3 regions of the Cellulomonas dongxiuzhuiae genome follow, and region 1 is predicted to be linked to each of the others. Evidence: riboswitches for the same ligand, from Rfam matches in the RefSeq annotation. Region 1 holds a riboswitch; each other region holds the start of a gene.

Region 1 (7,936 bases):
CCGCACCGCCTCCCCACCGACCTCCTCCACGTACCCCCGCGGCCCCACAACCACGAGTAGCACCCGCGCCCGCGACAGCCCCGTGTAGAGCGTCGTACGCGCCCGCGCCGCGTCCCGGACCCCGTTGACGGCCAGCACGACGACGGTCCGCTCCAGCCCTTAACCCGAGGACGTGCCCGTAGAACAAGTACTTGCCGGCGAAGAACCCGTCCCAGTACTCCTGGTAGCCAGCGAGCCCGACGGTCTCGATCTGCATGGGATGCCGCCGCCCCGAGGTGAGCAGGGCGATCTGCCCCGGCTCCCAGCCCTCGTCGAGCAGCGCCTGGACGACGTCGTCCAGCAACACCGACAGCCTCCTCGGTGGGGACGTCGACAACGCGCACCGGCGAGCCCGGCCACCCGCGTGGTCGGGTGACGCCCTCGTGCAGAGCGCCGCAGAGCTGGGCGATCTGCTTGGTGGAGCGCAGGTTCTCGTCGAACTCGATGACGGTGAGCTCGACGGGCGCGGTTACGGAGCGGCGGAACACCCGCTGGCCGTCGTCGGAGAGAACACCGCGAGGCGGCCGACGTCGGGGTCGCGCAGGCAGCGCAGCAGTGCGGGCCCCCATCGTCGCCGAAGTGCTGGACCTCGTCGACGACGACCGTATCGAACAGGTCGGCCTGGGGGCGTCGCGCGGCGAGGTCGCCGAGCTCGCGCGGCAGGCGCTCCTCCCAGTCGGTCGGGTCGGCATCGTTACCCGGCACCGCGCCCCACCGCACCGGCAGCTCGTGGAATAGGCAGACGTACGCGGGCCGTTACCGCACCGGCCACGTCACGGTCGTCCGCTCCAGGTACCGCGCCAGGCCGCGCGAGTAGCACATGAGCACGACGCGCTCCCCGCCCGGGCCCGTCGATGCGCGTGCTCGAGGGCGAGCCACGTCTTGCCCGTGCCCGCCCCTCCGACGACGTGCACCCGCGGCACCGCGTCGAGGAACCGCATGGCGTGCGCCTGCTCGCGCGTCAGCCGGTCGAGGTGGTCCTCGTACTCGGCAGCGACCGCGAGGGTCTCCGCCTGGGACGGGAACCCACCGGTCAACCACTCGACCAGCGCCTCGGCGGCCGGCTCGTCGAGGGGCGCGTGACCGGCCCCGTGCTCGTCGATCGCCCGGCGCACGAGGTGGACAGCGCTCCCGCCGTCGGCGACGTCCGCCCGGTCGAGCAGCATCGTCCGGGGCAGCTCCGGCGCGTCCCAGTCCCCCGGCAGGTAGGTGTGCGGCAAGGCGACGAGATGCGCAGTCCGGGTGAGCGCCGCTGCCAGGCCCTGCCGGCGCAGCAACGCGAGCAGGGTGTGCTTGGCGTCCTGCACCTGCCGGACCGGGTTGAGGGGGTGGCGCCCGGCACCGGACCCCTGCCACCACTGACCGTCGGTCCGGGTGACGTGCCCGCCCTTCACCTCGATCGCGGCGACACCCAGCCCCGGCCACACGACGAGCAGGTCGATCTCACGTTCCTTGGGACCGTCCTGCAGCGCGGTGCCCGCGAGGAGCACGGCGTCGTCCGGCAGGTGGTCGCGCAGCGCCTCCCAGACGGTCTGCTCGGCACCACCGTCCTCGGGGAACGCGGGGTGCTCGGGGTAGGTGCGCGCCACGGTCGTGACCTCCTCGGTTGGGTGTCCCTCTTCAGCATCGACACCCCACGGTGCGTGCTGGAGGGCCCGTCCGGTCGACGTGCCGACGTCGGTCGTCAGCGATGCCCGGGTCGCGCGTGGCCAGGCACAGACGCGGCTCACCGCGGAGGCCTCCCCGAGGGACGGCACCGAGGCCGGCCTGGCGCCTCAACCGAGGTCCGCAGCGCCGGCTCGGTCGTCTCAGACTTCGCCGCCCGCCCCCGCGACCTGCTCCGCGATCCGCCCCACCGCATCGAGCAGGAACTGCTTAGGCGCGTAGTCCGGCAGCGCCGCCTGCAGCCCCGCGAGCGCCTCGCCCTTGGGGACCCCCCGGTGCCTGATCGCGTACACCGCAGCGACGGCGGACGTGCGCGAGCGCCCCTCCATGCAGTGCAGCGCCACCGTCTGCCCCTCGGCGCGCAGGTCGGCGATCGTGTCGGCGGCATCGATCAGCACGGCGTCCACGTCGGCGTTGACGCCGTCCTCGTCGAACAGCCAGAACTCGACGTGCTCCCGGGACGTCTGGCGCCGACCGATCCGGCACATCGAGACGACCGTGGTGACGTCGTCGGGCAGGTGGACGAGGCCGTCGAGGGACGCGAGCACGACGCCCTCGTCGTGCGGGTGCGTGACGAGGGTGCGGACGCCGGAACCGGTGATCCGCAGGGCCGTCGGCCAGCCACGGCTGTCGGGTTGTCCGCCGGTGGCGGCGAGCGCCGCCAGCTCCACGAGCCCACGGCTGTCCATGCCTGGCCAGCCGTGCAGGATCCGCCGCCAACGGGCTGGCACGGCCGTCCCGCCCGCCGCGGCGCCGACGAGGGCACCGGCGATGGCGGCGACGGTGTCGGTGTCCTTGCCGCCGCGGACCGCGCGCTCGAGCACGTCGACGAGCCCGTCGCCGTGGTGGATCGCGGACCACGCGCCCTGCAGCGCCTGCACCACCCAGCCGTTCTTCGGGAAGTCCCGCGGCTGGGACGCCTCCGCCTCGGCGATGACCGCCGCCCATCGCTCGCGGCGCGACGCCGGCAGATGCGGGAGCTGACCGACCAGGTCGATCTCACCGGTGCGGATCGCGTGCCGGATCGCCATCGACCACAGGACGCACGCGTCACCGGCGTCGGGGTCGCCGTGGGTGAGGTCGGAGACGGCGCGGGCTGCGTTCGCGAGCGCGCGCTCGGTGCCGTCGTCGAGGTACCCAAGCGCGACCGGGCCGGTGCGCATGAGGGTCCCGTTGCCGCCGGAGCTGCGCGGGGCGTCGGCGAACCGTGCCGCAGCCGCCTGGCGCGCCGCCTCAGCGATCGGCACGTGCAGGGAGCCCAGGAGCGCGCTCGTCTGCACCCCGACGTCCTTGGCGTCCTGCGCCCAGGACGCCCACGCCGCGACAATGCTGTCCAGCGACGCCTCGTCGTCGAGCGACCCACCATCGGCCAGCACCTGCGCGATCGGGATCGCCATGGACGTGTCGTCCGTCCACTCCCCCGGCTCCCAGTCGAACCCGCCGCCGCCCTTCATCGCGACGGGCGCGTCGTCCGGCAGCGGCGGACCGAACTCGTATCCCGCCCCCAACGCGTCACCGGCGGCGGAACCGAGGAGGGCACCGACTGCGCGGTCGATCTGGACCGGGGTGAGGTTGAGCATCGGACTCCTGGGCATCGAGCGCGGCGTCAGGCGACGTCACGCGGTGTGCGGAACGCCTGGCGACGTCACGCGGTGTGCAGAACGCCTGGCGACGTCCCTCCAGTGCATCGGCCGTCCGAACCCCTATGTGAACTCAGGTGGGCCACGGAGGGGGTGAAGCTCGAGGTCGTCAGCCGCGGACGGCGACCGTACCTCGGACCAGAACGAGATCACCCGAGGTCCAGGAGGTTGCCTACGCCATGAGGTCTGCCCAGCGGACCGCGTCCTCCGCCACGACGAGGACCCGGCCGTCGCTGGCCGCCCACTCGCTGATGTTCCCGCGTCGTCGCTTCGTGTTCCGAACCACCGGCGTTCCCGAGGCCATCAAGCGGGCAGTGTCGTCCGGCCCGAACCAGGTGAACCCGCAGGAGCCACCACAGCCGCACGGGTCCCAGGCTACGGGCGCGCCAACCTGCAGAAGGGCACGCGCCTGCGCTTCACTGATGCTGCTCCTGCTAGGCCGCCACCGCGTCCCTTCCGGGTCGGTCACGCCGTCGGGCTCCGGCTCGCTGACCGTCGGCTGCCGGGCGCGACGGCGTTCACCGTGATGCCGTGGTCTGCGAGCTTGAGCGCCGGGACCTGCACAGCGGGCCCAGGCCGCCCTTGGCGGCGCAGTAGGCCGCGGAGCCGACCTCGGCGCGTGCTCGGGCACGCTGGTGATGGCCACGATCCGCCCGCCGGTGCCCTGGCGGACCATGTGCCGCGCGGCCGCCTGCAGTCACACGAACGCACCGTCGAGGTCCACGGACAGCACGTGCCGCCACTCCTGCCAGGTGCTGTCGACCCGTCCGGGCCGGGCACCGCGCCCGGCCCGGACGGATGTCGTCACTGGTCGCCGATCTTCTTGTCCGCCGCCGACTGCGCCTTGTCGAGCTGCTCGTCGTGCTTGCCGCCAGTGGCAGACGACGCCGCGTCGGACCCCTTCTCCAGGGCCGCGTCGCTCCCCTGCTCGCCCTTCTCGCCCTGCGCCGCGTCGGACGCCTTGCCCTTGAGGTCGTCGATGCCCATGCGTGTTCCCCCTCGGTCCTGCGGAGGGCCTGCCCGGCACCCGGGGCGACGAGCGGGCCGCACCGGGCGCCCCGGCGCCGTTCCATCCTGCGTCGGCCCAGCGGCGCCCGCACCCGCACCGCGGCATCCGGACGAGCACCGGCGCCTGCCGGGGCGCCAAGCCGACCTGCACATCACGACGCGGCGATCAGCGGGACATCTCGTGAGTCGACGGCCATCAGCTTTCCTCCACTGGGGCAGAGCGATCTCGTAGCCGAGTCCCTGCAGGGCTCGGACGTGATCGATCCCGTCGTCGTGGCTGCCCGGCAGGTCCCAGGGCGACACGAGCCGGCCGGTCGCGTCGGCCTCGTAGATCACCGTGGATCCTCCAGCGTCGCGCTGATGTGCCAGGACGAGCACCCAGTCGATCGGAGCGTCCGCTACCCGGCGCAGCCGGTAGGGCGGGTCGAGGTGGTAGAGCGTGGCCGTGTGCGGGGGGACGAGGTCAGCGCCCTCGGCGTCCGCCTGGGGCTGCAGCATGGCGACGAGCCACGCCACCCGCGTACCCGGTCGGCGCGTCGTCGCTCGCACGCAGGGGGTCCAGTGCTCGCGGGACGTGACGGCGACGTACCGTTCGCCGACGCGCACGACCCCGAAGTCGTACATCCACACCGTCGGGTCGCCGGTACGAAGGTGCCTCACGAACGGCTTCGGGTCGTGCAGCCACCAGCTCGCCCGCTCACCCGAGGGATCGACGAGCTGGATGCGATGCGGACCGACCCGCGTCAGCCGCCACGGGGTCCCGTCAGCCCGGACAGCGCGGGCGACGAGGTCGGGCTGGACGACGTGCCCGGGAGCGTCGGAGACGCACGCGAGGTGGGTGGGGTCGTCGAGGTGAAGATCAGGCACGGGGTACTCCGTCAGGTCGAGCATCTTCCCGTGCCGGCGGCGCGGGCGGATCTTCCTCCGGGGGCACCGTGCGCTCAGCGCGGTTGCCAGTCGGCCAGCCGGAGGGCTTGAGGCCGAGCTTCGTGATCGGGAGAGAGCCTAGGACCGGCGGCTGACATGTGGGTCGTCGGTGTCATCGGCGTGGCGCTGGAAGTCGACCGCTCTGGCTGCCGGCACGTGCGCGCACAACTTGTTCGCGCAGGCAGCCGACGCCCGCGAGGACTTGTTCGCTTCGGGCCGCTCCGGTGGCGCGGTGGCGTCCATTGACCATCCTGCGGAGGACCGTGAGATCGACGTCGTCATGACGTGGTCCGACGGGTGGAGGATTGACGAGGTCGGCCCAGCCGCTGCACCGACCTCATGAGCACGACCCCGATCCAGGCCCTGTTGACCACCCTTTGGGAGCGACGGGTCGCTGGCGGTTGTCCACAGACACGGATGACCCTCACCGCGTCATGCCCAGAACCGGTACTTTCCCGGCATGCCCACACGTGGATCAGGACGCCGCTACGTCACGGTTCCTGCGGTGATGCTGGCACTAGGGATGGCGTTGGCGGGGTGCTCCGACGGTGAGACCGCCCCTCCGATGACGTCGACGACGGCTCAGTCATCGACGCCTAGCCCTACGCCGACGCCAACACCGGAAGCGCCTCCAGCGCCGGAACGGCCGACGGATATGCAGTCCGCTGACTCCGAAGGTGCGGCAGCTGCGGCGAGCTACTTCATGCAGCTGTACCCGTACGTCCTCGCCACAGGCGATCTCGCCGAATGGGATGCCCTGTCGGCAACGACCTGCGAGTTCTGCTCCAATACCCGCGCGGAGGTAGAGAGGCTGCAAGCGGCGGGACAGCGGAGCGTCGGTGGTGTCACGGTGCTCTCGGCGACCGGACAGGACCTCGGTGCCAACGGCTGGTACAGGGCGACTCTCAGCGTGGCGATTACCCCCTCCGAGGACATCGATAAGGCGGGTGTCGTAGTCGACACGAACGACGGCGGCACGTACACGATCGACGTGGCGATGACGTGGTCTGACGGGTGGACCATCGACTCGGCCGGCATCGTCGAGACGCCTGTCGAATGACACGCGTCGTGCGTCGGAGAGATGTCCCCTTGGTGGCCCTGGTGGCTGCCTTGCTCGTCGCATACCCGACGGCCGCCGCCGCTGCGGATGACCGCTTCAACGGCCTCATGGAGACCGACCACGTGAAGATGACCGTCGATCGATCTGAGGAGGTTGCCAGGCTGAGTCGAGGCGTTCTACCGGAACTCCGCCTCGTCGACTATCAGCGTGCGCCGTACTGCCGTGAGGCGGCAGGCATGTGGGTCAAGGGCCTCGACGACGGCACCTGCGCACCTGGCGCCGACCTGGCGCAGACCGCCGTGCAGTGCGAAGTCGGTGACACCCTCGTGATGCCGATGTGGATGCGCACGCGCGTCACCCCGGCCTCGCCATGGGGCCCGTGGGACGACATCGACGCCGGGGGCTGCGGCGTCGATCTGTTGCCCGTCCTAACCGAGGCCGACTTCCGACTGCTCCCCCTGCCCGCCCCCACCTTCACCTTGCAACCCGACCGCGGCTGGGTCCTGATCAACATCGAGACCATCGTCTCCACCGACCCCACCCCGGTCACCCTGCGCACCGAGCTCCTCGGCTACGGCATCACCGTGGAGGCCACCCCCACCCGCTGGACCTACGACTTCGGCGACGGCCACACCCTGACCACCCGCTCACCGGGCCACCCCTACCCGAACCACGACGTCTTCCACGAGTACGAGAACCCCGGCACCACCACCATCACCCTGAACGCCGAATGGACCGGCCGCTACCAGATCGACGGCTCACCCATCTGGCGCGACATCAACGGCACCGCCAACACCACCACCACCTCCCCACCCTTCACCGTCGAAGAACGCACCAGCCGCCTCGTCGCCGACCTGTGCACCGACAGACCCAAGCCACCGGACTGCTGAGGCCCGTGGCCGCGGTCGAGCAGGCCACCGAGCTGCGCCCCGATGTCGCCTCATGGACGTGCGCATACCCGTAGTCGGCGGCATCGACGGCACCGCGGTCCACTGGGAGGGATGCGTTCGCGATCGTGTTATCCATCCATAAGCCCTGATCGGTGGATAGGATCGCTGCGTGCACACCGCTGCCGACACCGGTCACCACGGAGCGACGGACCGCTCGTGGCCGGCGCTCGCATGGGAGGAGCGACCGTGGCGGTCCACCCTGCCGGCCGACCTGCTCTCGCCGTCCGCGCGTGACGCCCTCCGGCAGCCCTACCGAGCAGCGGTCACACTCCCGATCGCCGACCTCGACGTGCGCCTCCCGCGCACGGCCGCAGCCGCCGCCGAGGACGCGTCAGCAGCGATCCGAGACTTCGACGCCGAGTCCGCCGGCGACGTCGTCCCGTTCGCTGCCATCCTGCTGCGGTCCGAGTCCGCGTCCAGCTCCCAGATCGAGAACTTGACGTCCGGCGCGAAGCAGATCGCCCTCGCAGAGCTCGGCGAGGACACCCGCCGGAACGCCATGCAGGTCGTCGGGAACGTCCACGCCATGCAGGCGGCGATCGCGCTGTCGCAGACGATCGACGGCCAGGCGATCCTCGCGATGCACCGCGCGTTGCTCGAGGGCTCCGACCCCGCGACGGCCGGCCACTGGCGTACCGAGCAGGTGT
Region 2 (7,936 bases), 440 kb from region 1:
GAGCGGGGCGGTGACGACCTGGCGTCCCGCGTGCTCGAGGAACCCGCGGAACGGCGGGTAGACCGGGGGGCTGATCACGACACGGTCGCCGGGCCGGGAGAGGATCCCGAGCACCTCGACGATCCCCAGCATGACGTCGGGGACCATCCGCGTGCGGTCCACGGGCACGTCCCAGCCGTGCTGCCGGGCGGCGAACCCCGCGAACGCCTCGGCGTACGCCGTCCCCAGCGGGCTCGCCGGGCCCACCTCGTAGCCGGTGTCACCGGCCAGCATCGCGCCCGTCACCGCGGTCACCACGGCGTCGAGCGGCTGCACGTCCATCTCCGCGACGAACGCCGGCAGCACGTCGTCGGGGTACGTGTGCCACTTCAGCGACGTGCGGCGGCGCATCTCGGCGACGGTGACGTCGAACGGGGATCCCATGCACCGCAGGTTAGGGGAGGCGTGAGTCGGCCGCGTGTCATGGCCGGGGCCCCGGCGCCGCGGGTGCGGCGGCCGGGGCCCCGGGTCGTGCGGGGTCGCGTCAGAGCGTCGCGCGGACCGTCCGGGTCGCGGTGACCAGGTGCTCGAGGGAAGGGGTGACCTCCTCGTAGCGGCGGGTCTTGAGGCCGCAGTCGGGGTTGACCCAGAGCTGGTCGACGTCGATCGTCCGGACCGCCTCGGTCAGCAGCTCGGTGACCTCGGCCTCCGACGGGACGCGCGGGGAGTGGATGTCGTAGACGCCCGGTCCGACGGCCCGCGGGTAGCCCGCGGCGGCGATGTCGCCGAGGATCTCCATCTTCGAGCGCGCCGCCTCGATGCTCGTCACGTCGGCGTCGAGACCGTCGATCGCCTCCATGATCTCGCCGAACTCCGAGTAGCACAGGTGCGTGTGGATCTGGGTGTCCTCGCGCACGCCGGCCGTCGCGAGCCGGAACGAGCGCACCGACCAGTCGAGGTACGCCGCGTGGTCCTTCTCGCGCAGAGGCAGCAGCTCGCGGATCGCGGGCTCGTCGACCTGGACGATCGCGATGCCGGCGGCCTCGAGGTCGGTGATCTCGTCGCGCAGGGCGAGCGCCACCTGGTTGGCGGTGTCGCCGAGCGGCTGGTCGTCACGGACGAATGACCAGGCCAGGATCGTCACCGGGCCCGTGAGCATGCCCTTCATGTGCTTGTCGGTCAGCGACTGCGCGTACTGCGCCCACGCGACCGTGATGGGCGCCGGACGCGACACGTCGCCCCACAGGATCGACGGCCGCGTGCAGCGCGAGCCGTACGACTGGACCCAGCCGTTCTGCGTCACGGTGAACCCGTCGAGGTTCTCGGCGAAGTACTGGACCATGTCGTTGCGCTCGGGCTCGCCGTGCACCAGCACGTCCAGGCCGATCCGCTCCTGCAGCTCGACGACGCGGCGGATCTCCGCCTTCATCTCGTCCTCGTACTGCGCGCCGGTGAGCTCGCCCTTGCCGAACGCGGCGCGCGCCTTGCGGATCTCCGGCGTCTGGGGGAACGACCCGATGGTCGTCGTCGGCAGCGCAGGCAGCTGGAGCCGTGCGGCCTGCGCGGTCTTGCGCCCGGCGAACGGGCCGCGACGGAACTGCTCGTCGGTCAGCGCCGCGACACGCTCGCGCACCTCGGGGCGCACGACCCCGGGGGCGGTGGCGCGGCTGTTGACGGCGTCCGACGCGGCGAGGAGCTGCTCGTGGATCGCCGCACGGCCCTCGGTCAGGCCCTCGGCGAGGGTGGCGACCTCGCGGACCTTCTCGTCGGCGAACGCGAGCCACTGCACGAGCGTGCGGTCGAGCGCGGGCTCGTCGTCGAGCGTGTGCGGGACGTGGAACAGGGACGTCGAGGTGCCGACGGTCACGGCGGCCGCACCGAGGGTCTCGAGCTGCTCGAGGATCGCGAGCTTCTTGTCGAGGTCGGCGCGCCAGATGTTGTGGCCGTCGATCACGCCGCCGACGAGCGTCTTGCCGGCCAGCCCGGTGACGGCGACCGTGGGCGCGTCGCCGCGGACGAGGTCCAGCGCGAGGCCCTCGACGTCGGTGGCCGCCACCGCGGGCAGTGTCGGACCGAGGTCGCCGTACGGTGCGGCGAGCAGGATCGCCGGGCGCTGCGGGCGCGCGAGCTCGGTGGCCAGCACCCGGTACGCGCGGGTGGCCGCCTCGGCGAGCACGTCGGGGGAGACGCCGACCGAGTCGGAGACCAGCGCGGGCTCGTCGATCTGCACCCACGTGGCGCCCGCGGCGGCGAGCTCGGTGAGCAGACGCGCGTAGACCGGCAGGATGTCGTCGAGGCGGTCGATCGGCGAGAAGCCGGCCGGGGCGTCCTCGGTCGGCTTGGCGAGCGCGAGGTACGTCACGGGCCCGACGACGACGGGCCGCGTGAGCACGCCCTCGGCCAGCGCCTCGGTGAACTCGGCGACCGGGCGGTCGGACGCGTAGCGGAACGCCGTGTCCGGGCCGATCTCCGGGACGAGGTAGTGGTAGTTCGTGTCGAACCACTTGGTCATCTCGAGCGGCAGGTCGTCGCCGCGGCCGCGGGCCACCGTCGAGTAGCCGGCCAGGTCGAGGCGGCCGTCGGCGTCCTGCAGGTCGGCGAAGCGTGCCGGGACCGCGCCGACGAGCGCCGTGGCGTCGAGGACCTGGTCGTAGAAGGAGAAGGCGCTGGGGATGGCGGGGACGTCCGTCGCCAGGCCGAGCTCGGCGAGGCGCGTGCGCGTGCGTCGGCGCAGGTCGGCGGCGACGGCCTCGACCTCGTCCGCGGACGTGCGGCCGGCCCAGAACGCCTCGAGGGCCTTCTTGAGCTCGCGGCGCGGGCCGATCCGGGGGTAGCCGAGGACGGAGCCGGCGGGGAAGGCCGGGATCGCCGGCGCGCTGGGGGTGGTGTCGGTCATGACAGGTTTCCTCGCGGTGTCGTCGTCGTGGTCGCGCCGGCGGTGCTGCCGTCGGACGCGGTGAGGTCGTGGGGGGTGACGGCGCTGCGGCGGCCGCCGACGAGGTCGGCGCCCTCGAGCAGGTCGAGCGCGGCCTCGTGCTTGTTGAACGTGTAGACGTGGACGCCCGGCGCGCCGCCGTCGAGGACGCGGTTGACGAGGTCGACGCCCGCCCGGGTACCGCGACGGTGCCGCTCGGCGGGGTCGTCGGTCGCGCTCAGCAGGTCGAGCAGACGGCCCGGGACGGGGACTCCGGTGAGCTCCTGCACCCGGGCGAGGCGCGCGGGGTCGGTGGTCGGGATGATGCCGGGGACGATGGGGATCGTCACCCCGGCCTCGCGCGCCTCGGCGACCAGGCCCAGGTACGCCTCGGCGTCGAAGAAGACCTGCGAGATGGCGAAGTCGGCACCGGCCTCCTGCTTGGCCAGCAGCGCCTGGACGTCCTGCGCCCGGGTGCCGCCGGTGGCGTGGTTGCCGCGCGGGAACGCCGCGACCGCGACGGACAGGGGCCGGACCCGGGCGCGGACGGCCTGTGCGGCGCTGCGGCCGCACCGCCGCTTCTCGATGTCGCGCAGCAGCTCGACGAGCTCTGCCGCGGTGTCGACGCCGTCGGGGTGCGGACGCCAGTCGGGCTCGCCCGCGGGCGGGTCGCCGCGCAGGGCGAGGAACGAGCGCACGCCCTCGTCGAGGAACTCCTCGACGATCGCCGTGACCTCGTCCCGCGACGTCCCGACGCACGTCAGGTGCGCGATCGGGTTGAGCGAGGTCTCGCGCAGCAGCCGGCGGACGAGCGCGCGCGTGGTCTGGCGGGTGCGTCCCGAGGCGCCGTAGGTGACGGACACGAAGTCCGGCTCCACGGTCTCGAGCTCGCGGACCGTCGCCCACAGGCGGGGCGCCGCGTCGGGGTTGCGCGGGGGGAACAGCTCGAAGGAGACGGTCGGGCGGTCCAGCGCGCCGGCCTGCTCGGCGCGTCGACCCGTGGCGCGGGCGGGCCGCTCGGCCGGCGTGTCCTGCGCGGCGGGCGCGGTCTCGATCTCGGCCACGACGCTCATCGCGCCGCGGGGCTGGTCGTCGGGCGGGCGGTCCCGCACGAGGGGTCGGTGGCACAGGGGCGCACGTTCATCGTCACTCCATCGTTCCTGGCGGAAGCACCCACACCCTCGCGAGGAGGGGGGTTGCTGCGGCGTCGTCGAGCCAGGTCTCTCAGCCGCTCTGGATGGTCGCCGAGGATCGTAGCCCCGCTGCCCGGATGGCGGACAGGTCCTCCCGACAGGTGAGACGCAGTGTCCGATCAGTGGGCAGGCGGGTGGCCCGCGTTCACGCCGACGACGAGAGGCCGCGTCGACGGCACGCCGCGGCGACCTCCTCGTGCTGCTCCCGGGGAGGTCAGCGACGGCGGCGGCGCAGGAGCGTCGCGGACTCCCGCGACGTGCGCTGGTGCGGCAGGCCGAACCACGACGAGGTGGGCGCGGCGACCGGGACGCGCAGCAGCCCGTCCTGGACGGCCTCCAGGACGAAGGGGTCCGGGTCGCCGGGAGACAGCCACGCCGCGTGCGCCGCGCGCACGGCGTCGTGCCGTCCGTCGTGCTCCGCGTGGTCGGTCATGACGGCACCCTAGCCCGCGGGTGCCTGTCTGCCGAGGCCTGGGCGGCGGTATCACTCCGCAGGAGTAGCCGCGACCGGTGCGCTCGCCGCGTCCCACCGACGAGCGACGACGCAGTCGGCCAGGTGGTCGTCGACCACGCCGCACGCCTGCATGGCGGCGTACGCGGTCGTGGGACCGACGAACCGGAAGCCGAGGCTCTTGAGCTCCTTCGCGAGCGCCGCCGACTCCGGCGTGCGGCCCGGGACGTCGGACCAGGTCAGCGGCCTGGGCCGAGGCGGCGGTGCGGACGACCACAGCACCGCGTCGAGCGTGCGACCCGACGCGTGGAGCGCCAGCAGCGCGCGGGCGTTGGCGATCGTCGCCTCCGCCTTGGCGCGGTTCCGCACGATGCGGTCGTCCGACAGGAGCCGCGCGATGTCGTCCTCGCCGTAGGACGCCACCACCCGGGGGTCGAAGTCCGCGAACGCCTCACGGAACGCGGGCCGCTTGCGCAGGATCGTGATCCACGCGAGCCCCGACTGGAACGCCTCCAGCGAGATCCGCTCGTACAGGGCGTGCTCGTCGTGCACGGGCACACCCCACTCGTCGTCGTGGTACGCCGCGTAGAGCGGGTCGGAGCCGCCGAAGCACCGGAACGGCGCGGGGGTCGTGGTCATGGCCCGAGTCTGGCGCGGCCCGCCGACACCTGCGGCCGCACAGCCCGCGGCCTGTGGACGAACCCCCCCCGCGGTCGGGGGCTGTGGTGGGCTCGGTGCGCGACCAGCCGGTCAGAACAGCGGCCACGGCACAGGAGACGTCCCACCGGCGGGCGCGGGGAACCGGCCGGTCCGCAGCAGCCGGTCGCACCGCTCCCCGAGCGCCTCGACCTCCGGCCCGCTGAGCAGCGCGGACAGCTGCTCACCGAGTCCACCGTCCACCCCCGACCGCACGCGCTGCACGCCGGCCCTCTCGTCGGCGTGGAGCTCGGCGCCCACCCAGCCCCAGAGGACCGTCCGCAGCTTGGGCTCGGTGTGGAACGTGACGCCGTGGTCCACGCCGTACCGGTGCCCGTTCGTCATGGGGAGCACGTGGCCGCCCTTGCGGTCGGCGTTGTTCACCAGCACGTCGAGCACCGCCATGCGGCGCAGCGCGGCGGAGTCCTCGTGGACCACCGCCACCGGGCGGCCCTGGGCGTCGGTGCCCTCGAGCACCGTGCACCAGCCCTGCGCCGGGACGGCCGACGTCGCCACGACGTCGACGGGGTCCTGCTGCGGGTCGGGCTCCTGCCACAGCTGCACCATGCCGGGGCCCAGCGGCCCGTCCCGCAACCACGTGCGCGGCACGACGTCCCAGCCGAGCGTCTGCGAGACCAGGTAGGCCGCGACCTCACGCCGTGCCAGCGTGCCGTCCGGGAAGTCCCACAGCGGCTGCTCGCCCGCCACCGGCTTGTAGACGACGGTGACGTCACCGATCGTGCCGACGAACGTCGCGTTGGACGCGGCGGTGAGACGACCGACGATCCGCAGCTCGTCGCCGTCCCCGTCGTCGCCGCCCGGGGTCACGCCCCGTCAGGCGATCCGCAGACGTGGCCGTCAGGGTCGATCGGCTCCCCGCACCGGCTGCACGTCGGCCGCCCGGCGTCCACGACGCCCCGGATCCGCTGGACGAAGGCCCGGGCGGTGCCCACCGGCATCCGGACCAGCAGCACCTCGCGGGGCCCGTCGTCGTCCGGGTCGGGCAGCACGCCCGGCTCGTCCGGCGTCTCCTCGAGCGGGAACGCCTCGACGACCACCTGGAGCGTGCGCGGGTCCCAGCCGAGGCGCATCGTCCCGGTGCGGAACAACGCGTCCACCGGCGGGTCGATCGGGTCGTCGTCGACCAGCTCGGGCGGGGTCTCCCGCGGGACGGCGACGGGGTGGGACCCGTCGGTCGCGAGGTCGTCGAGCAGCTCCTCGATGCGGTCGGCGAGCATCGCGGACTGCTGCTTCTCCAGCACGACGCTCGAGGACCGTGCGCCCATGCGGACCTGCAGGTAGAACGTGCGCTCGCCGGGGCGGCCCACGGTGCCCACGACGACGCGGTCCGGCCAGTCGAACTCGTGGACGAGAGCGGTCATGCGTCGAGTGTACGAAGGGTCATGCGGTCCCACCGGTCGCGTCGTGCCCGGCGCCGCCGCCGAGCGGCGCGTCGTCCGCCGGTCGCGCCCCAGCGAGCCACGCGAGGTCGCCACCCTGGGTGTTCAGGGCGATCACGTGCGGTCGCAGGGGCCCGTAGCGGACCAGCGAGACCGACGCGGGGCCGACGTCGAGCCGCTGGAACAGGTCCAGGTGCATGCCGAGCGCGTCGGCCAGGACCGCCTTGATCACGTCGCCGTGGCTCACCGCGGCCCAGACGGCCCCGGGGCCGTGGCGCTCCTCGAACACGGCGTCGTGCCGCCGCACCGCCGCCACGGCCCGGGCCTGCACGGCCGCCAGCGACTCGCCCCCGGGGAAGGTCACGGCCGCGGGGTACGCCTGGACCGTCGACCACAGGGCCTCGCGCGCCAGCTCGGCCAGGGACCGGCCCTGCCAGGCCCCGTAGTCGCACTCGGTCAGTCCGTCGTCGACCGTCAGGCCCGGTGCGCTGCCCTGCCGCGCACGCAGCAGCTCCGACGTCTCGCGGCACCGCTCCAGCGGGCTCGTGACCACGCCGACCAGCGGCACCACGGCCAGACGCTCGGCGGTGCGCTCGGCCTGCCCGCGTCCGACGTCGTCGAGGCGCACCCCGGCGGCGCGCCCCGCCAGGACGCCCTGGACGTTGGCGTCGGTGCGGCCGTGGCGGACGAGCAGGACGGTGGCCATGCCCGCAGCCTAGGCAGCCGCACGGCGGGTCCCCGCCGTGCCGTCACCCGGCGTCGTCAGCCGAGCGCCGCCAGCGCCTTGCGGATCCGCGTCGGCGACACCGGCACCGGCGTGCCCAGCTGCTGCGCGAACAGGCTGACGCGCAGCTCCTCCAGCAGCCAGCGGACGTCGTCGAGCGCGGCGTCGCGGGCCGGGTCGGGCGACGCGGTCGCGGCGCGCTCGCGGGCCGCGGTGTAGAGCTGCTCGACGTCGTGCACCTGCCACGCGAGGTCCGCGTCGCGGGTCGGGTTGTCCGCCGCCTTGGCCAGCCGGTGCTGCGCCGCGCGCAGGTAGCGGACCAGCTGCGGCAGCCGGTCCGCGCCGACGTCCGCCACGAACCCGTCGTGCACGAGCGTCGCGGCCTGCTCGCGGACGTCCTGCGCCGTGGCCAGCAGCGCGAGGCTGCTGGTCCCGCGCACGTCGCCGTCGAGCTCGCGCCACGCCGTCAGGACACCGACGAGGTCCCCGACGACGCGGTGCACGTCGTCCTCGAGGGCGTCGCGCACCGCGCCGCGCAGGGCGGCGTACGCGTCGGCGTCGCGGACGTCGCGCGGCGTG
Region 3 (7,936 bases), 400 kb from region 1:
CGTGCCGAAGAGGTACGACAGCAGCGCGTGGGCCAGGACGACGCGCCGCAGGTCCGACGAGCGGACGTCGGGGTCGGACATCGCGAAGCTCATGGCGACGGTGAACGCGACGTAGGCGAAGTCGGAGTACCGGGGCGGCTCCTCCTGGTGGAAGTCGATCTCGCCGTACGGCGGGGTGTACCAGATCCGCGCGTAACGCAGTGCGAACACGGTGTGCAGCGACGTCCACGACGCGACGACCGCGACGAGCGCCGAGACGAGCGCGAGGACGCGCCCCCGGTCGTGCGTCGCGAGCACCACCACGACGCCGACGAGACTCATCACCCCGGCGCCCACGACCAGCGCGTGCGTCACGAGCCGGGTCGGCTCCTCGCGCAGCGAGTGCGTGCGGGTCTGCTCGGCGTCGAGCGGCCACAGGAAGGCCCAGCTCCAGCCGGCGAACACCAGACCTGCGACGGCCCAGCCGGACAGGAGGGCCGCGGCGAACGATCCCGCGTAGGCCGTGGCGACGCCCCAGCCCGCGATCACGCCGGCGCCGCTGGCGACGGCCAGTCGCGCCGCCGGCGTGACGTCGCGGTACGCCGGGTTCCGGGTCACGACCCCATCCAACCCCCGCGGGCAGGCCGCGACCACGCGAGCGGCCGGGACGCCCGGCGTTCCGGCAGGCGGGAGGGGGTGGCGTCACGACGGGCCGGCGGCTACTGTCGGCCGCATGTTCTCGGTCCGGGTGTGTTGTCGCTGAGCTGACGACCCCGCGCGCCTGCGGCTCAGCCCGGCTGCGCACCCGCACCACCCCCGAGGACGATCCCCGTGGCTCAGCACCTTCTCGCGCCGCTCCGCGCGACCCCCGCCGCCCCCGCCGCCGCACGCCCGGCCGCCCCCACCGCCGCACCGACGGTCGAGGTCGCCGCCTCCTCGCGTCGTGACGACGCGACCGAGTTCCTGCTGGACGCCGACGCGCTCGACCCGACGACGCTCGCGCTCGCGGCCGCCCGGGCGGACGTCGTGCGCATCGTCCACTCCGCGGCGCTGCCGACCGCGGCGGCCGTGCGCGCGCTCGTCGAGGTGCTCGAGGACGAGGTCCGCGCCGTCGGACGCGACCGGGCCGACGTCCGGGTCGTCCTGGAGGTCGAGGCGGTCGTCGCCGACGACGACGCCGACGCGGCCCGGCGCCGGGCCGCCGTCGCGTACGCCGAGGCGTTCGCCGCCCTCACGTGGTCACCGTCGACCACGTGGCTCATCGCCCCGGCCGGTCGCCTGACCGCGGACGCGACCGCGCTGGCCGCCCGGACCGGCGTGGACACGGTCGCGCTCGCCCTGGTGGGGCGGTCGCGCCGGCACGCGGCGACCCTCGCCGTCGCGGGCGGCTCGCGACCGTCATCAGCCGGGTGAAGGCCGAGGTCACCGGCCGCGCGTACGCCGGCGGCGAGCACGCGACCGTCGAGCTGTGACGACGACGCCCCCGCACCGGACCGGTGCGGGGGCGTGCGTCGGACCGGGCGGGGTCAGACCAGGCGCTTCGCCGGCGACGCCTTGGCGGTCTCGGCCGGGTCGGCCACGACGACGTCACCGAGGACCTCGTCGATGCGCGCGAGCACCTCGGCGGGGAGCTCGACGCCCGCGGCCTTGGCGTTGTCGTGCACCTGCTCGGGACGCGACGCGCCGATGATCGCCGCGGACACGTTGTCGTTGGCCAGCACCCACGCGATCGCGAGCTGCGCCATCGTGAGCCCGAGCTCGTCGGCGACGGGGCGCAGGCCCTGGACCCGCTCGAGGACGTCGTCGCGCAGGAACGACTTGATCATGTTCGCCCCGCCCTTCTCGTCCGTCGCGCGGGAGCCCGCGGGCAGCGGGGCGCCCGGCGCGTACTTGCCCGTGAGCACGCCCTGCGCGATGGGGGACCACACGATCTGCGAGACGCCGAGCTCGCGGGAGGTCGGGACGACCTCGGGCTCGATGACGCGCCACAGCATCGAGTACTGCGGCTGGTTCGAGACGAGCTGCACGCCCAGGTCCTTCGCGAGCGCGTGGCCCGCGCGGATCTGGTCGGCGGTCCACTCGCTGACGCCGATGTAGAGCGCCTTGCCCTGGCGGACGACGTCGGCGAACGCCTGCATCGTCTCCTCGAGGGGCGTCTCGTGGTCGTAGCGGTGCGCCTGGTACAGGTCGACGTAGTCCGTGCGCAGGCGCTTGAGCGACCCGTCGATGGACTCGCGGATGTGCTTGCGCGACAGGCCCGTGTCGTTGGGGCCCTTCGGCCCGGTGGGCCAGAAGACCTTGGTGAGGATCTCGAGCGACTCGCGCCGCTCGCCGACGAGCGCGTCGCCGAGGACCGACTCGGCGACGGTGTTGGCGTAGACGTCCGCGGTGTCGAACGTCGTGATGCCGACGTCGAGCGCGGCGCGCACGCAGGCCGTCGCCGTGTCGTTCTCGACCTGGGACCCGTGGGTCAGCCAGTTGCCGTAGGTGAGCTCGGAGATCTTGAGGCCGGAGTTGCCGAGGAAGCGAAAGTGCATGCAGGCAGCCTCTCACCCGATCGGGTCAGCCAGCGCGGGCGCCGCCCCGTGCGTCCGGTACGCACGGTTCGTCCCTCTGGTGGACACAGGTGCGCGTTGCACAGGTCGCTGCGCTACCGTCCCCGCCATGCGATCCCGACGACGTCTCGCTGCGGTCCCCCTCCTGCTGCTCGCGCTCGCCGCGTGCTCCGACGGCACCACCCCGCCCGACGGCGCGGACGCCCCGGAGGAGAACCTCTCCCCACCCCCGGTCACGGGCGAGGGCAAGGGTGCGACCGAGCTGCCCCCCGTGGCGGACCAGAGCGCCGCGCTCGAGGCCGCCGGCGGGGCCGTCCAGGCGCTCGCGGCCGAGATCGCCGGCGGTGCGACCGAGACGGCGCAGGTCGCCGAGACCACAGCCGGTCCGCACCTGCTGCGCGTCGCGTGCACGTCGAGCGACGGTGCACCCGTCACCGTCACGGTGGCCGCCGGGGGCAACGACCTCACGTCGTACCAGGCGCCGTGCATCCCGATGATCGAGGGCGGCTCGACCATGGCCGACAGCGACGCGTTCGAGGTGCCCGGCGGCCCCGTCGACGTGAGCGTGGTCGCGGCGTCCGACTCGACGGTGGCCGTCGGCCTGGTCCCGGCCGGCTGACGCGCGCCCGCCGCGACGCGCGTCAGTCCCGCACCGCGTCAGCCCCCGGGCCGCGTCAGCGCGCGAGCGTGGCCAGCGCCTGCGCGAGGTCGTCGCGCAGGTCCTCGACGTCCTCGAGCCCGACCGACAGCCGGACCGTCGACTCGCCGATGCCGACGGTCGCCCGGCCCGCGGGGCCGAGCTTGCGGTGCGTCGTCGTCGCCGGGTGCGTGACGATCGACTTGGCGTCGCCCAGGTTGTTCGAGATGTCGACGACCCGCAGCGCGTCGAGGACGCCGAACGTGGCCGTCTTCGCCGCCTCGGCCGCCGCGTCGCCCGCCACGGCGAGGTCGAACGTGACGACCGTGCCGCCGCCGGTCTGCTGCGCGCGCGCCAGGTCGTGCTGCGGGTGGGACTCGAGGAACGGGTAGCGGACCTGCGCGACCTGCGGCTGCTCCTCGAGCCACCGTGCCAGCGTCAGGGCCGACGCCGCCTGGTGGCGCACCCGCACGCTCAGGGTCTCCAGGCCCTTGAGCAGCACCCACGCGTTGAACGGGGACAGCGAGGGGCCGGTGTTGCGCAGCAGCGTCTGGACGGGCCCGCGCACGTACTGCGACGACCCGAGGATCGCCCCGCCGAGCACCCGGCCCTGGCCGTCGATGTGCTTGGTCGCCGAGTACACGACCACGTCGGCGCCGTGGTCGAGCGGGCGGGAGAACACGGGTGTGGCGAAGACGTTGTCGACGACGACGGTCGCTCCGGCGGCGTGCGCGAGACGGCTCACGTGCGCGATGTCGACCAGGTCCTGCATGGGGTTGGACGGCGTCTCGAAGAACACGACGTCCGCGGGCGTCGCGAGCGCCTGCTCCCACTGCTCGGGCACGTGCCCGTCGACGTAGTCGGTCCGCACGCCCCACTTGGCGAGGATCTCGTCGAAGATCACGACCGACGACCCGAACAGCGCGCGGGCAGCGACGATCCGCGACCCGGAGCGGACGAGCGCCGCGAGCGACGTGAACACCGCAGACATCCCGGTCGCGGTCGCGTAGCAGGCCTCGGCGCCCTCGAGCAGGCGCAGCCGCTCCTCGAAGCTCGTGACGGTGGGGTTGCCGTACCGCGAGTACAGGAAGCGGTCGACGTCACCGGCGAAGCCCGCCTCCGCCTGCGCAGCCGTGGCGTAGGTGTAGCCCTGCGTGAGGAAGACCGCCTCGGACATCTCGCCGAACTCGCTGCGCACGAGGCCGCCGCGCACCGCGAGCGTGTCGGGCCGCAGCGTGCCGCGGTCCAGGCGGTGGTCGTCCCAGTCGCCGGGGCCGGGCGGGGGGGTGCTCACGGCTGGACCCACGGCAGGCCGTCGGCGCGCCAGCCGGTGTGGCCGCGGTGGCCGTCCGGGCCCGTCGCGCCCTCGAAGCCGTCGAGGACGTTGTACGCCGGGCCGTAGCCCGCGGCCGTCGCCGCCTGGGCCGCGCCGATGGAGCGCTGGCCCGACCGGCACAGGAACACGACGGGGCGTCCGTCGCCCGGGGTGACGCCCGTGGCCGCGACCTGGTCGACGAACCGCGGGTTCGGCTGCCCGGACGGGTAGGACACCCACTCGACGAGCGCCGCCTGACGTCCCAGCCGACGCAGGTCGGGCACGCCGACGTAGCGCCACTCGGCGTCGGTGCGCACGTCGACGAGCACGGCGTCGTCGCGCTCGGCGAGCAGGTCCCAGGCCTCGGTCGGCGTGATGTCCCCGGCGTAACCGGGTGCGGGGCGTGGCTGCACGCTCATGGTCCTCCCATCGTCTCTGGCGGTAGCACCCTCGACCACGGTCTCCCGTGCGGGTTGCTGCGGCGTCGTCGAGCCAGATCTCTCGGCCGCTCTGGATGGTCGGGCGAGATGCTACGCCACGCCCGTCACCGCCGGGCAGCGCGTCTCACGCGGGGAACCGCCGTGCGGGTCGGCGCGGACGCGTGCCAGGGTGGTGCGCGATGGATGCCCCCGAGGACCTCGTGCTGCGACCCGTGACCATGGCCGACGTGCCCGCGCTGACGCGCCTGCTGCACGCCGCGTACGCCGACCTCGCGGCCGACGGCCTCAACTTCACCGGGGCGTCCCAGGACGAGGCCACGACCGCCCGCCGGAGCCTGCGGGTGGGTGCCTGCTGGGTGCTGGCCGACCCGGCCGGGGGCCTCGTCGGGACGGTGACCGCGTCCAGCCCGCCGGGCCGCGGGATCAGGTCGCTCACCGGGCTCGCGCTCGAGCCCGACCGCGTGTGGCTCAACCAGCTCGCCGTGCACCCGGACGCGCGCGGGCACGGGCTCGCGACGCGGCTCTGGACGACCGTGCGCACGTGGTCGCTCGAGCGCGGCATGCGGTCCGTGGGGCTGGACACGGCGGTGCCCGCGACCGGGCTGCGTGCCATGTACCGCCGGTGGGGCTTCGTCGACGCCGACACCGTGCAGTGGCCCGGCAAGACCTACCGCAGCGTGGTCATGGTGCGCGATCTCGCCCCACCCCGCCGCACCTGAATGCACAGCATGCGAGACGCACCGTCTCGGATGCTGGGAGGAACGTCGTGTCGGCGTTGACACGCGCACGTCGGGACGCGGATCCTCGACCCAGGTCATGAGCGCCAGCGTCAAGCCCCGGCTCGCTGGCCGGCAACCCTCCTCCGCGGCGGGGTGCCCCGGGTGACGACCTGGCCGCGCGCCGTTCGGTGCCGGCAAGCGCGGGACCTCCTGGGGGTCCCCGGACCGTTCCGGAGGAGCACCATGACGTCCGTCACCGAGCTGTTCGCCTGTGCCGACGAGGTCACGGGCACCTCGACCGCGACCCCGGCCGCGCCCCGCGAGGAGGCACCCCTGCTGGCCGTCGTCGGCGCGTCCACCACCGTGCCGCTCGTCGACGGCACCAGCCGCACCTACGCCAACCTCGACTGCGCCGCGAGCGCGCCGGCGCTCGAGGCCGTCACCGCGCGCATCAGCGAGGTGCTGCCGCTCTACGCGTCCGTGCACCGCGGTGCCGGGTACCTCTCGCAGGTCTCGACGGCGCTGTACGAGACGTCGCGCGACACGATCGCCCGGTTCGTCGGTGCCCGCCCGGACGACGTCGCCGTCATCACGCGCAACACGACCGACTCGCTCAACCTCCTCGCGGGCGTCGTGCCCGCCGGCGGGGCCGTGCTCGTCCTCGACGTCGAGCACCACGCCAACCTGCTGCCGTGGGTGCAGCGCAGCGGCGGGGCGCACGCGGGGACGGGGCGTATCGCCACGATCCTGCCGCTCGAGCCGACCGTCGCCGCGACGCTCGACGCCCTGCGCGCCGAGCTCGCCCGGCGCTCGTACGTGCTGCTCACGCTCACGGGCGCGTCCAACGTGACGGGCGAGGCGCTGCCCCTGGACCGCGTGGTCGAGATCGCCCACGCCGCCGGTGCGCGCGTGGCCGTCGACGGCGCGCAGCTGGTGCCGCACCGCGGCTTCTCGCTCGCGGCGAGCGGCGTGGACTACGTCGCGTTCTCGGGGCACAAGACGTACGCCCCGTTCGGCGCGGGCGCGCTGGTGGGCCGCCGGGACTGGCTCGACACGGGCACGCCGTACCTCGCAGGGGGCGGTGCGGTGCGCGACGTGCGGGCCGACCGGACGGTCTGGCAGCCGGCGCCGGCACGGCACGAGGCCGGGTCGCCCAACGTCCTGGGGGCCATCGCCCTCGCGCAGGCGTGCGACACGCTCGCGGCCCTGCCGGCCGGTGCGCTCGAGGCCCACGAGCAGGCGCTCCGCACGCGCCTGGTCGCCGGGCTCGACGCCCTCGACGGGGTCCGCGTCGCGCGGATCTGGCCGGACTCGGTCGACCCGGTCGGGGTCGTGACGTTCGTCGTGGGCGACCTCAACCCGGGCCTCGTCGCCGCGTACCTGTCCGCCGAGCACGGCATCGGCGTGCGCGACGGGCGGTTCTGCGCCCACCCGCTGCTCGCGCACCTCGGGGCGTCGAACGGCGCCGTGCGGGCGTCCGTCGGGGTCGGCACGACGGCCGAGCACGTCGACCGGCTCCTCGCTGCGCTCGCGGACCTGCTGCGGCGCGGCGCGCAGGCCGAGTACGAGGTCGTCGACGGCTGCTGGTCGGTCGTGGACGACACGCGCCCGCTCATCGAGGTCGCGGGCCTGGACCACCTGGCGGCCACGGCGGCCGCCGCGTGCGGCCCGGCCCTCGACGACTGACCCGGCCCGGCGGTGGTGGAATGGGCCGGTGCTGCACGAACTGACCCTCGAGGGTCATGGTGTCCGGCTGGTCCCGCTCGCGGTCGAGCACGCGGAGGCGCTGGCGCGGTTCGTCGACGACCGCGTGTGGGCCGGCATGACGTCGGCCACGCCGCGCGGTGCGGCCGCGCTGCGCGACGTCGTCTCGACCGCGCTGGCGACGCCCGGCCGGTACGCCTTCGCCGTGATCGTCGACGGCGAGGTCGTGGGGTCGACGTCCTGCTACGACGTCGACCTGACGATGGGGCGCCTGGAGATCGGGCACACCTACTACGACCCCCGCGTGTGGGGCACGCACGTGAACCCCGCGTGCAAGCTGCTGCTCATGTCCCACGCGTACGGGACGTGGGGCGTCGCGCGCGTCGCCTACCGGGTGGAGGCGCGCAACGCGCGGTCGATCGCGGCCGTCACCAAGCTCGGCGCGCGCCCCGAGGGCCGGTTGCGCGGGCACCGCGTCGCGGCGGACGGCACGCGTCAGGACTCGCTGTACTTCTCGGTCCTCGCCGACGAGTGGCCCGACGTCCGGGCCAGGCTCGAGGCGCGCCTGGCCGGGGGTGCGGTGGCCG

What was found. Region 1 has a riboswitch for S-adenosylmethionine ahead of KKR89_RS18425 (antitoxin). Riboswitches for the same ligand answer to the same signal wherever they lie in the genome.
Positions count from the first base shown of each region.
Region 2: it holds a riboswitch for S-adenosylmethionine, as region 1 does, so the genes downstream of both, KKR89_RS00495 (methylenetetrahydrofolate reductase) here and KKR89_RS18425 (antitoxin) in region 1, are expected to answer to the same signal.
Region 3: it holds a riboswitch for S-adenosylmethionine, as region 1 does, so the genes downstream of both, KKR89_RS14680 (aminotransferase class V-fold PLP-dependent enzyme) here and KKR89_RS18425 (antitoxin) in region 1, are expected to answer to the same signal.

Region 1 covers NZ_CP076023.1:3,643,615-3,651,550, forward strand. The annotation lists gene KKR89_RS18415 (hypothetical protein) at 619-777, shown strand; gene KKR89_RS18420 (NERD domain-containing protein) at 813-1,628, opposite strand; gene KKR89_RS16455 (ADP-ribosylglycohydrolase family protein) at 1,848-3,284, opposite strand; gene KKR89_RS18425 (antitoxin) at 4,149-5,243, opposite strand; SAM riboswitch class IV at 5,236-5,347, opposite strand; gene KKR89_RS16470 (DUF6318 family protein) at 5,845-6,339, shown strand; gene KKR89_RS16475 (hypothetical protein) at 6,372-7,229, shown strand; gene KKR89_RS16480 (Fic family protein) at 7,399-7,936, shown strand, end outside.
Region 2 covers NZ_CP076023.1:107,594-115,529, forward strand. The annotation lists gene KKR89_RS00485 (MalY/PatB family protein) at 1-423, opposite strand, end outside; gene metE (5-methyltetrahydropteroyltriglutamate--homocysteine S-methyltransferase) at 524-2,875, opposite strand; gene KKR89_RS00495 (methylenetetrahydrofolate reductase) at 2,872-3,966, opposite strand; SAM riboswitch class I at 4,031-4,137, opposite strand; gene KKR89_RS00500 (hypothetical protein) at 4,301-4,519, opposite strand; gene KKR89_RS00505 (DNA-3-methyladenine glycosylase I) at 4,571-5,176, opposite strand; gene KKR89_RS00510 (SCO1664 family protein) at 5,288-6,061, opposite strand; gene KKR89_RS00515 (DUF3090 domain-containing protein) at 6,058-6,615, opposite strand; gene KKR89_RS00520 (MSMEG_4193 family putative phosphomutase) at 6,635-7,339, opposite strand; gene hrpA (ATP-dependent RNA helicase HrpA) at 7,396-7,936, opposite strand, start outside.
Region 3 covers NZ_CP076023.1:3,243,183-3,251,118, reverse strand. The annotation lists gene KKR89_RS14715 (DUF1345 domain-containing protein) at 1-597, opposite strand, end outside; gene KKR89_RS14710 (hypothetical protein) at 811-1,392, shown strand; gene KKR89_RS14705 (aldo/keto reductase family protein) at 1,506-2,516, opposite strand; gene KKR89_RS14700 (hypothetical protein) at 2,644-3,153, shown strand; gene KKR89_RS14695 (O-succinylhomoserine sulfhydrylase) at 3,209-4,465, opposite strand; gene KKR89_RS14690 (rhodanese-like domain-containing protein) at 4,462-4,905, opposite strand; SAM riboswitch class I at 4,910-5,007, opposite strand; gene KKR89_RS14685 (GNAT family N-acetyltransferase) at 5,106-5,645, shown strand; SAM riboswitch class IV at 5,739-5,852, shown strand; gene KKR89_RS14680 (aminotransferase class V-fold PLP-dependent enzyme) at 5,889-7,331, shown strand; gene KKR89_RS18595 (GNAT family N-acetyltransferase) at 7,360-7,936, shown strand, end outside.